One region of the Desulfitobacterium metallireducens DSM 15288 genome, then DNA from elsewhere that is predicted to be linked to it. Evidence: riboswitches for the same ligand, from Rfam matches in the RefSeq annotation. Region 1 holds a riboswitch; the other holds the start of a gene.
The links. A riboswitch is a leader RNA that binds a small molecule or an ion and turns the genes downstream of it on or off. The one in region 1 is predicted to bind cyclic di-AMP.

Region 1 (5,252 bases):
CTTTCTCGATCGATACAATACCACCACGCACGATTTCTGACATATAGGCTCCTGTGTTAATGGATACGATAAAGATGGCTGCCACTGTACGATTGATATCCAAGCCAAAAGCTTGCGCCGAACCATAATAGATAACCATAGCCTGAACAATCATCGGCGTTCCGCGGAAGAATTCAATATATATCGATAGAATAGCATTGATTACTCTTAAAAATTGTCTTTTCACTCCACGCTCAGGCATGGGGATCGTCCGAATAATTCCTACTAATAGCCCAATTATTGAACCAATAATTGTACCAATCAAGGAAATATAAAGGGTCAATCCAGCGCCACGAATGAACATGGGCCCGTTTTCTGAAACAATTCTTACAAGCCATTGAAAGCTCATTTTTCTCCTCCTTATGATAGAAACATCATAAAACCGACTGCATTATAATGTAGCCGGTTTTGATAATCATATTAAAATGTTCCAACCTTATTTAGTAGCGGGTTGATTCTTAATTGCCGTATCCATAATACTTGTCTGTTCTTGCTCTGAAATTCCCGCTAAGATTTCATTGATTTTAGGAGTGAGCTGACTTCCTTTAGCAATTCCCACAGCAATTGCCGTATCATCCGGTGAAGTCACAAAACCCTCTTTAAATTCAACCATTTTGAAATTAGAATTCGCAGTTTGAGCACTTACAGCTTCCGGTCGTTCTGAAACATATCCATCAATAACCCCTGATTCAAGAGCAACCCTCATTGCTGGGAAATTGTCCATCGCGGGTTGTTTAGCAACACCATTAATTTGATCAATCACTGAATAATGGAAGGTGTTTAATTGAGCTGTGATTTTCGCACCTTTGAAATCTTGAATCGAAGTCGCGCCTTGATATTTTCCGCCGTTTTTAACGACCATGACCAAATTAGATTTATAGTAGTTGTTTGTGAAATCAATGGTTTCCTTACGTTTTTCAGTCGGAGACATCCCTGCGATGATCGCATCAATCTTACCCGAAGTTAAGGCAGGAACAAGACCATCCCATTCTGTTTTAACAATAACGAGATCTTTTCCTAACCCTTTTGCAATTTTCTTAGCGATTTCTACGTCATAACCGCCAGCATATTCTGAAGTTCCCTCGATTTTAACCCCACCATTGGACGCATCCTTTTGAGTCCAGTTGAACGGCGCATATCCCGCTTCCATCCCAACCTTGAAGGTTCCATTTGTTGCGGCTGCAGGGGCTTTTGAACTTTCAGTGCTATTGCTTGATCCGCATCCTGATACCAACATGATAAGAGATAAGGAAATTACAAATAATAACGTTAACTTCTTTCTCACAAATACCCTCTCCTTTAATTCTACTAATTTTAAACCATTAAAAAAAGACCTGAGATGAACTCAGGTCTCTATTTGTATAGTTACCCTATATTCCCCCTTTTAATCCCAAATGAGATAGCTCAACTCAATAAACTGGGTAGTTTATTGAGACAGTCCTGTAGCTCTTAACTACAGACCCAGCTAATAATACTGAGAATATTATTAACTTCGGCGACCTACCCTTCTCCTTAGTTTCTCCGCATCTCAAACTCTACTAAAGACTGTTGAAAGCCGCGCCTCTACCTCACCATTAAAAGTGAGGTTAATATATAATTAAGCTCAGTCTACAACAACACATTTTGTCTGTCAACTTAGTATTCAAATTGTTTAAGACTCTAACACAAAAGTCGAGGATTTTGTAGAAAAATGAAGATATAGCGCATGTTGTTAATAATCAAACGAACTACAGTAAAATATAGGCCTTATTGGAGAATATAAAAAGTATCTGCCCAAATTTGGTGCTATACAATCTAATATATAGGGATTATTATAGTTTAAGTTAAATATAGCCAGCGCTGAATTCTATGGAAGCGGGGGAACCAAGTCCGGCTATCGATTAGCCAAATGGGGTGAATCACCGAAAGGTGACGGGTAAATTCCTTTCAATCCGAACCCGACAGCTAACCTCGTAAGCGTTGAAAGGGGGCAAAAAGCAAACCATACCCTTTGGTTTGTTATGCAAGACATTAACCCCAAATGGGGTTTTTTCTTTTTTGTGAACATCACAGTATGAAATAAACTTGTAGCTAATCGAGAAAACTTCATACGCGACTACCTACGTAAAATTGTTTATACAGAAGGCTTACAAATAGATATGAAGGGATAGAACAATGGAAAAGGCATTAAATATCTGCAAAGAACGGCCCTTAACCTTAGCTGGTATGCTCGTAACAATCGGTGTTGTTTATGGTGATATTGGTACATCACCCTTATATGTTATGAAGGCATTAGTTGAAGGTAACGGTGGATTAAGATCAATTACCCCTGAATTTATATACGGTTCTCTTTCCCTTATTTTCTGGACTCTTACCTTACTTACCACGATCAAGTACGTTCTAATTGCACTCAAAGCAGATAATCATGGAGAAGGCGGCATCCTTGCCCTGTATTCACTAATTCGAAAGCGGGGTGCCTGGCTGATTGTTCCAGCGATGATTGGGGGAGCAGCCCTTTTAGCAGACGGCGTTTTGACTCCGGCCGTTACTGTCACAACTGCTGTAGAAGGATTAAAAGGTATTCCCAGCTATATAAATAACTTTGGCTCGAACCAATCCACTGTTCTTTTGATTACCGTTATCATTCTTTGTGTCCTGTTCCTGATCCAACGAACGGGAACTGAGATCATAGGACGATTATTTGGACCCATTATGGTTTTATGGTTTCTCATGTTAGGTGTTTTCGGTATTATCCATGTTTTCGGAAACCTTGATATCTTAAAATCTTTTTCTCCCTACTATGGAATTAAACTCTTGTTTAGTGACGAAAATAAAGTCGGATTTGCAATCTTGGGTAGTGTATTCTTAGCTACAACGGGAGCAGAAGCGTTGTATTCGGATTTAGGACATGTCGGGAGAAGAAATATCTACGCAACTTGGCCATTTGTAAAGATTTGCTTATTGCTTAACTATTTTGGTCAAGGAGCTTGGTTATTACAGATCAAGGACAATCCGGGCTTTCATAAGATAATAGGATTTAATCCTTTTTTTGAGATGATGCCGTCTGACTTTCGCATCTTTGGTGTTGCCTTTGCAACGATAGCCGCGATTATTGCTTCCCAAGCTTTAATTTCCGGATCCTTTACACTGGTTTCCGAAGCCATTAAGTTGGATCTATTACCGAGATTAAGAACCTACTATCCTGCTATGTCAAAAGGCCAAATGTACATTCCAATCGTTAATATCCTTTTAATGTTATCGTGTATAGGAGTGGTTCTCTTCTTTCAAACTTCTGCACACATGGAATCAGCTTATGGGTTAGCAATTACTATTACGATGCTGATGACCACAATCTTGTTGTTTAATTATCTTCTTCAAAAAAACGTATCCAGGGTACTTTCGTTTCTAATGGTTATCCTTTTTGGAACTTTGGAAACTGCTTTTTTCATTTCGAGTGCTTCGAAGTTTTTCCATGGTGGATTTGTAACAATAATTATCGCCTCTCTCATTTTAATCATGATGGTTTTATGGTTTAAAGCGGCAAAACTTCAACAAGTTGTGTCAAAAGCCGTTTCATTGGAAGATTATATTACTAAGCTTGATCATCTTAGAAGAGATGAACATATTCCGGTATATGCCACGAATTTAGTTTATCTAACCAGCAAATCAAAACCAGGAAAGGTCAACAATGAAATTATTTATTCGATTTTAGATAAACGGCCAAAAAGAGCGGAAGTTTATTGGTTTGTAAACGTAGAAGTGACCGATGAACCCAGGACGATGGCCTACTCCGTGGAAAACTTCGGAACCGATTTTGTTTTCAAAGTGCAACTGCGTTTGGGATTTAGGATGGAACAAAAAGTGAGTACGTATTTAAGGCAAGTGGTAACCGATCTGATGGAGGCCGATGAAATAAAACAACAACCGCAAGTGTATTCTACAAATGCAGTCAACAGTAACATTGGGGATTTCTGTTTTGTTTTAGTCCGTGAAGAACTGGGTTATGATAGTGATCTTCCTTTATATGAACGATTAATCATGCAATTTAGACTCTATATAAAGGAAATTACAGTTTCTCCGGTGAGATGGTTTGGGCTCGAACATACGGATGTTAAAATTGAACACGTTCCTTTACACTTTGGAGCCCCGAGATCAATCAAACTCGAAAGAGAAACTAGATAATAGAGGTGATTGCGAATGAACGAAGCACTTTTTGACCCCGTTGCTGCACGTTATGATTCCTGGTATGATACTGAGCTTGGATCAGTATCTGATCAAGTTGAACGTCACCTGGCCCAGTCCATGTTCAAGACACCGGGTCCAAAGGTTCTTGAGATCGGATGTGGTACTGGACAATATACGAGCTGGCTTGTGCAAGAGGGCTATGAGGTCACTGCAGTCGATATTTCCGGTGAAATGATGGCTCTGGCCAAAAAGAAACTAGCGGCGATTGAGGAAAACACCTCAAAAACGAATCGTGTTCACTGGTGGCATGCTGATATTACAGAAATTCCTGATCAACTCGAAACCTATGATGGAATTTTTTCCATGACCGCCTTTGAATTTGTGCCTGAACCGGAAAAAGTATTGCAAAAACTTTTTAGTCGTTTAAAGCCCGGGGGTTGCCTAATGATCGGACTCATCGCCGGCATGAGTGCCTGGAGTGAGTACTATGCGGAATCAGCTCGCAACAAGCCCAATTCGGTCTTCGCCCGTGCTGCTCTTTATACCAAAGAAGAAATATGTTCCTGGCAAATCGGTGGTTCTGCCGAAATTGGCGAATGTCTTTTCTTCCCACCGAATGTTCAAACAACCTCTGAAGCCCTTTCTATCGAGGAAAAAAGGGAAGGAAATCCTGGCTTTGTGGTAGCAAAGTGGGTAAAGACTATACGATGAGTGTTGAATAAAAAAACATCCGATCAGTGAGTTAAACTTTCGTTTTCTCACTGATCGGATGTTTTTTATGTATACTTTGATAAGCCTCTTCTTATGTACCTATTTACGTTGTAGCCCAAACAAACCATTCAGTTTATTGTGCAACAGCCCCATGTTAACGATAGAGTGCATTTCAGATCAAAGCAACTTTAACCTGGTCCGCTTGGACATGAAAAGCTAAAGTTTCAAAGGTTATTGCATCGACTGGCTCGCTAAAGAAATACCCCTGCATCTCATCACATCCCTTAGCCCGAATAAAACGATACTGGGTTTCAGTCTCTATCCCCTCGGCGACAACT
Region 2 (5,252 bases), 300 kb from region 1:
GAAGTCGGTCGGTCACTTAGATCAGCTCGCTCGCGCTCTGTAAACAATCTTTCGCGTATCTTAGGCTGACGTTCACACGCTTTGGCAAAGCGTTCTATTTTAATAATATCAACTCCCGGATACATCGGCTTTAAAACCTCCATCAATGGGCATAAACATTAACGGCAAATGCATGATTACCGTCGTTTCCTGACCCAGTACACTCTCTATCTGCAACCCGTATTCCTCACCATACAACCCCCGAAGTCGCTCATGAACATTCGCCATACCAACACCATTACCTGAACCTACCCCTGGTTTCAATACCTCTGAAAGTCGTTCCTGAGGAATCCCCATGCCATCATCCCGTACATAAAAGTACAGTTCACTCTCTTTTACTTCCGCTTGGATCCATACTGTACCCTTTCCAATCTTAGGCGTAATCCCATGCTTTACAGCATTCTCCACCAGGGGTTGCAAACTTAAACGCGGAATAACCGCTTTCATGAGCTCTTTCGGGATCTGGCTCTTGACCTGTAGCTTTCGACCAAAGCGAGCTTTTTCCAGAATCAAATAAGTATGTACAAATTTCAGCTCCTCCTCCAGGGGAATCAGGGTTCCTTTTGATTTCATTGCCCAGCGGAAGAATTCCGAAAGATATATAAGTAAACGACGTGCACGGTTCGGGTTAGTTCGACTCGTTGCAATAATCGTGTTCAGCACATTAAAGAAAAAATGGGGATTGATCTGAGCCTGCAGAGCATCAAGTTGAGCTTCTGTCGCCAGCTTAGCCTGATGATCTAATTCAGCCAGTTCGATCTGAAGACTAAGAAGTTGGGCCATTCCTAAAGCAAGCCGGATCAAATCAGGAGACAGGTGCCCATCTTTAGTTTCATAGAGTTTCACCGTGCCAACAACTTTTCCTTGAGAATGCAGAGGCACCACTACTGCAGCTGCAATAGGACAATCACAAACATTTTGACGCGGACAATTTAATTCCTTTTGTGTTCGGACGATTTTATAATTTCCTGTCCGAATCACTTCCTGGGTTGCTGCCGTCAAGATCTTATCCCCAGGATGATGTTGGTCACAGCCTACACCTAAATAAGCCAATTGCTTCGTACAGTCTGTAATTGAAACTGCAGCGACTTGACCGATCTCTTGAATAATTTTAGCCATAAATTCAGCATTCTGCGCATTAAGACCTCTTCGAAGATAAGGAAGCGTTTCGTGGGCAATCTTGAAGCTGACTTCCACATTGCGTTCAGTGGTCAAACTCCGAATCCGCCGTCGTTGATACTCAGTGTAAAGAAGCAAGTAAAGCATATTCCCGATCAGAAAAACGAGAAGAAGCCGAAGATTTTGCGAGGCTATACTCATCACAACCTCTGCTCCTAAAACCAACAAGAAAATCCAAGTCATCTGTCGCATCCCTCAATTTCTAAAGAAAACTTAGCGATAGCGATAGCTCTAGTTACACTTTAATAAAGTTAAGAGTTCGACAGTGAGGTGCGACTTCCTGTATTCATTAAAGTATTTCTTGGAGTTTTTCTCTTCCCTGCTCTGCCCCCACAACTAGAAGTACATCTCCGCTCTCAATTACAAATCCAGAATTCGGAGAGAATTGTTCAATCCCTTTTCGGACAACTGCGACAACGGTAAGGCCTGTCCGTTCTCGAATTTTGAGTTGGGTCAGGGTTTGCCCTGCCGCTACTGAATCTTTGCCCACTTCGACTTCTGCTACATCCATCCAGCGAGACATCATACGATCTGTATATAGTAAAATTTTATTCAAATGTCCCTCAATTTTTAAATCAAGTTGCCTGCGTTTCTCCATATACTCATTTAATTCCGAAAGAAACACATGAACTTCCGTTTTCTGATCAAACGCTCTCAAAAACTTTTCGGCTTGAGCCTTTGAGGTTACCGTAATTCCGATCCCTTGATTCACCATAACAACGCCTGCATTTTGCAAGATTGCAATAGCGCGGCGAATGGTTTCTGGAGAAACATTGAATCGACCCGCCAACGTCGACCGTCCATGTATTCTTTCCCCTTCTTGATATTCACTCATAACGATAGAATGGGCAATTTCGAGGGCGATCTCTTGATAACGTGACTGTTCCATTTCTACAATTCACTCCTTGAAACATTTAACTCATAAAATATCATTACCAATTATTAACTCTTCAATCCCATTGACTGGTAACAACCTTTATGTTATTATAAAGTTGTTGGTAATCAATTACAAATAATAAAAATTAAATAAGGCCTAATTCCTAAGGGGAAACGGGGGAACCACTTTTTGGGGTGAATCGCATCTTATGCGTAGAGCGTGCGCTCGAATCCGTCAGCTAACCTCGTAAGCTAGCTCGCACAAGAAGTACTGATTTTATTAATCAGCACATTCGATCTCTTAGGGGCCACTATAGGCTCCTTTTAATTTCCCAAAAGATAAGTACAACATAAAAAGGGGGAAATTCATTGGCAGTAGAATCAAAAGAATTAAATGAAAGATTGCAATCCTTACATCGTGCAAATGAGCTAAAGCTAAAGGCCATACCTTACATGAATCGTAAAGAGAAAATTCCTACAGGTTTTCTTTTAAAGGATGAATACCTTCAAAGTCGAGATCGAATCCTTACAACCTTTAAGGCTACTCTTGAGGATTGGGAAAATTGGCACTGGCAGATGAAAAACAGGATTACGGATTTGCAGATCTTGCAAGAACTCTTGCCTCTAACTGAGCAAGCAGCACAAGATATCCTTGAAGTCGGAAGAACCTATCGATGGGCTATTTCCCCCTATTATTTAAGCTTAATGGACTCTTCTAACCCATGGGATCCTATCCGTTTACAAGGTCTTCCACGGATCGAGGAACTACTGGATTTAACCGGAGAAGAAGACCCTATGGGTGAAGCTTTTACCAATCCTGCTCCTTGCATTACACGACGATATCCCGATCGGTTAATTATCAATGTCACCAATCTCTGTGCTATGTATTGTCGTCATTGCCAAAGACGCAGAAATATCGGTGAAACCGATAGCCACGAGACCCGTGCTCAACTCCAAGCCGCTTTAGACTATATCCGAGCCAATCCAGAAATTCGTGATGTCTTAATTACAGGTGGAGATGCCTTGATGTTAAGCGACCTTACGCTCCATTGGCTTCTCGAAGAATTACACTCCATTCCTCATGTAGAAATCAAGCGGATTGGTACCCGGGTCCCCGTCACCCTTCCCATGCGGATCACCGATGAACTGTGCTCCATTTTAGCGCAGTATCCGCCGATTTATATCAACACCCAATTTAATCATCCTAAGGAAGTTACAGCAGAAGCCAAAAAGGCTGCGGATAAGCTTATTTCTGCCGGAGTAGTTTTAGGGAATCAAGCTGTGCTTCTGAAAAATATTAATGATACACCCGATATAATGATACGGTTAAACCAAGAGCTTTTGAAAATTCGAGTTCGTCCATACTATATCTTTCATGCGAAACATGTCAAGGGCACACATCATTTTATTCCTAAAATTGAAAATGGTCTAGATATTATGGAAAAGCTCAGAGGATTTACTTCCGGTTTAGCCATTCCTACCTATATAATTAATGCTCCTGGTGGAAAAGGAAAAACGCCAATTCTACCCCAGTATCTACTTTCCTTAGATGATGAAGAGGCTACCCTGCGAACCTGGGAGGGAAATATTATTCACTACCCTAACTACTAATTAAAATGCACATGAGTTAAGGGCCATCTTAGGCCCTTACTTTTTTATTTTTTATGTTTCTAGATCTTTGCTAAAGGATTTACCTTGCCAGGTATCCCTCTTTAGTAATTCCCGATCTATTGCATTTAAGACTTCCCATTTTTTACGACTCCATAAAGGAGCAATTAGATCATCAGGCGCTCCATCACCTGTCAAACGGTGAATGATCATTTGCGGGGGTAATACTTCAAGAATATCGCTAACAAGGCTAACATACTCTTCAAACGTAGGTAGAGGAAACGACTCCCTTTCATATAACTTTGCTAAGGGAGTTCCTTTGATAATATGGAGTAAATGGATCTTAATTCCCTGAACAGGTAGCGCTGCCACCGCCTGAGCTGTCGCCATCATATCCTCATACGTTTCTCCTGGAAAGCCTAGAATAACGTGGACGCAAACACGTATTCCCCGATCATGAAGAGCTGCAACTCCCGCTAAAAACTCATCATAGGTATGCCCTCTTCTAACCCAATTCATTGTTCGATCGTGAATACTCTGTAGCCCAAGCTCAACCCAAAGATAGGTTCTTTGATTAAGCTCTTCCAGGTAATCTAACACTTCTTCAGGCAAACAATCCGGACGAGTTGCAATAGATATCCCGACAACGTCCTCTTGACATAGGGCTTCTTCATAGACCTCGCGAAGTTTAGAAACCGGTGCATAGGTATTGGTATAGGCCTGAAAATAGGCTAAGTACTTAGCCTTGGGCCATTTTTTACACATTCTTTCTTTAACTTCGACAAATTGTTGTTCTATTGAATGTGAGACTTCTCCAGCAAAATCTCCAGAACCACGAGAACTACAATAGATACACCCACCCCAACCTCTAGTTCCATCTCGGTTCGGACAAGTAAAGCCACCGTCTAAAGAAACCTTAAAAACTTTTTCACCAAAAGTCTCTCGCAGATGTTTATTCAACGTATTATACCGCTTCTCCCCATTTTGCCAGGCAGAAAACCGTGCAAATCCCATCTCTTCATGATCACACCCTTTAATAAAACGATTTTAATAGGAAGGAAATCCTACCTAAGATTATCAGACATCTGGAAAATGTTCAAAGGCAATCTTCAATTCTTGAAACAACTCCAACTTTTCTCCAGATGGCCCACGGAAAAAGAAATTATATCTTCCGTCGCCAATTGATTTAGGCTCTTCCTGAAGGAGTGTAACCTGATTTTGTTTTAACCATGCTACAGCCTTATTGATATCCGATACAGTGAAGGCAAGATGATTAACCCATCCGTCCTCAAAACGCTGTCCCTCTTTGATTTCAACGAGTTCTATGACCGTTCCTCCCAGTCGAAGAAAGGCAAGTTCAGAGTCTCCCGGTTTCTTCCTATATAAAAGCTCAAAGTCAAGTACCTCTGTATAAAATCGAATTCCTTCCTCTATATTGAGGGTTTTTATACCAATATGTTCGACCCCATTAAAAATATTTTTCCCTTCCACATTCATCTTCCTCCCTCTATTCGTGTATTCTCTGATCGAGCTTCTCCAGCGCAAGTAAA

Region 2: linked by a shared signal. The riboswitch ahead of eam (glutamate 2,3-aminomutase) and the one ahead of DESME_RS02485 (KUP/HAK/KT family potassium transporter) in region 1 are both predicted to bind cyclic di-AMP.

The regions. Positions count from the first base shown of each region.
Region 1 is NZ_CP007032.1:509,666-514,917, reverse strand. It holds gene DESME_RS02495 (amino acid ABC transporter permease) at 1-388, opposite strand, end outside; gene DESME_RS02490 (transporter substrate-binding domain-containing protein) at 476-1,324, opposite strand; lysine riboswitch at 1,432-1,613, opposite strand; cyclic di-AMP (ydaO/yuaA leader) riboswitch at 1,867-2,013, shown strand; gene DESME_RS02485 (KUP/HAK/KT family potassium transporter) at 2,194-4,200, shown strand; gene DESME_RS02480 (class I SAM-dependent methyltransferase) at 4,216-4,914, shown strand; gene DESME_RS02475 (putative bifunctional diguanylate cyclase/phosphodiesterase) at 5,087-5,252, opposite strand, start outside.
Region 2 is NZ_CP007032.1:807,574-812,825, reverse strand. It holds gene DESME_RS03910 (holo-ACP synthase) at 1-125, opposite strand, end outside; gene DESME_RS03905 (histidine kinase) at 109-1,401, opposite strand; gene DESME_RS03900 (GntR family transcriptional regulator) at 1,508-2,107, opposite strand; cyclic di-AMP (ydaO/yuaA leader) riboswitch at 2,239-2,364, shown strand; gene eam (glutamate 2,3-aminomutase) at 2,464-3,705, shown strand; gene mnmL (tRNA modification radical SAM protein MnmL/YtqA) at 3,757-4,716, opposite strand; gene DESME_RS03885 (VOC family protein) at 4,780-5,193, opposite strand; gene DESME_RS03880 (methylated-DNA--[protein]-cysteine S-methyltransferase) at 5,210-5,252, opposite strand, start outside.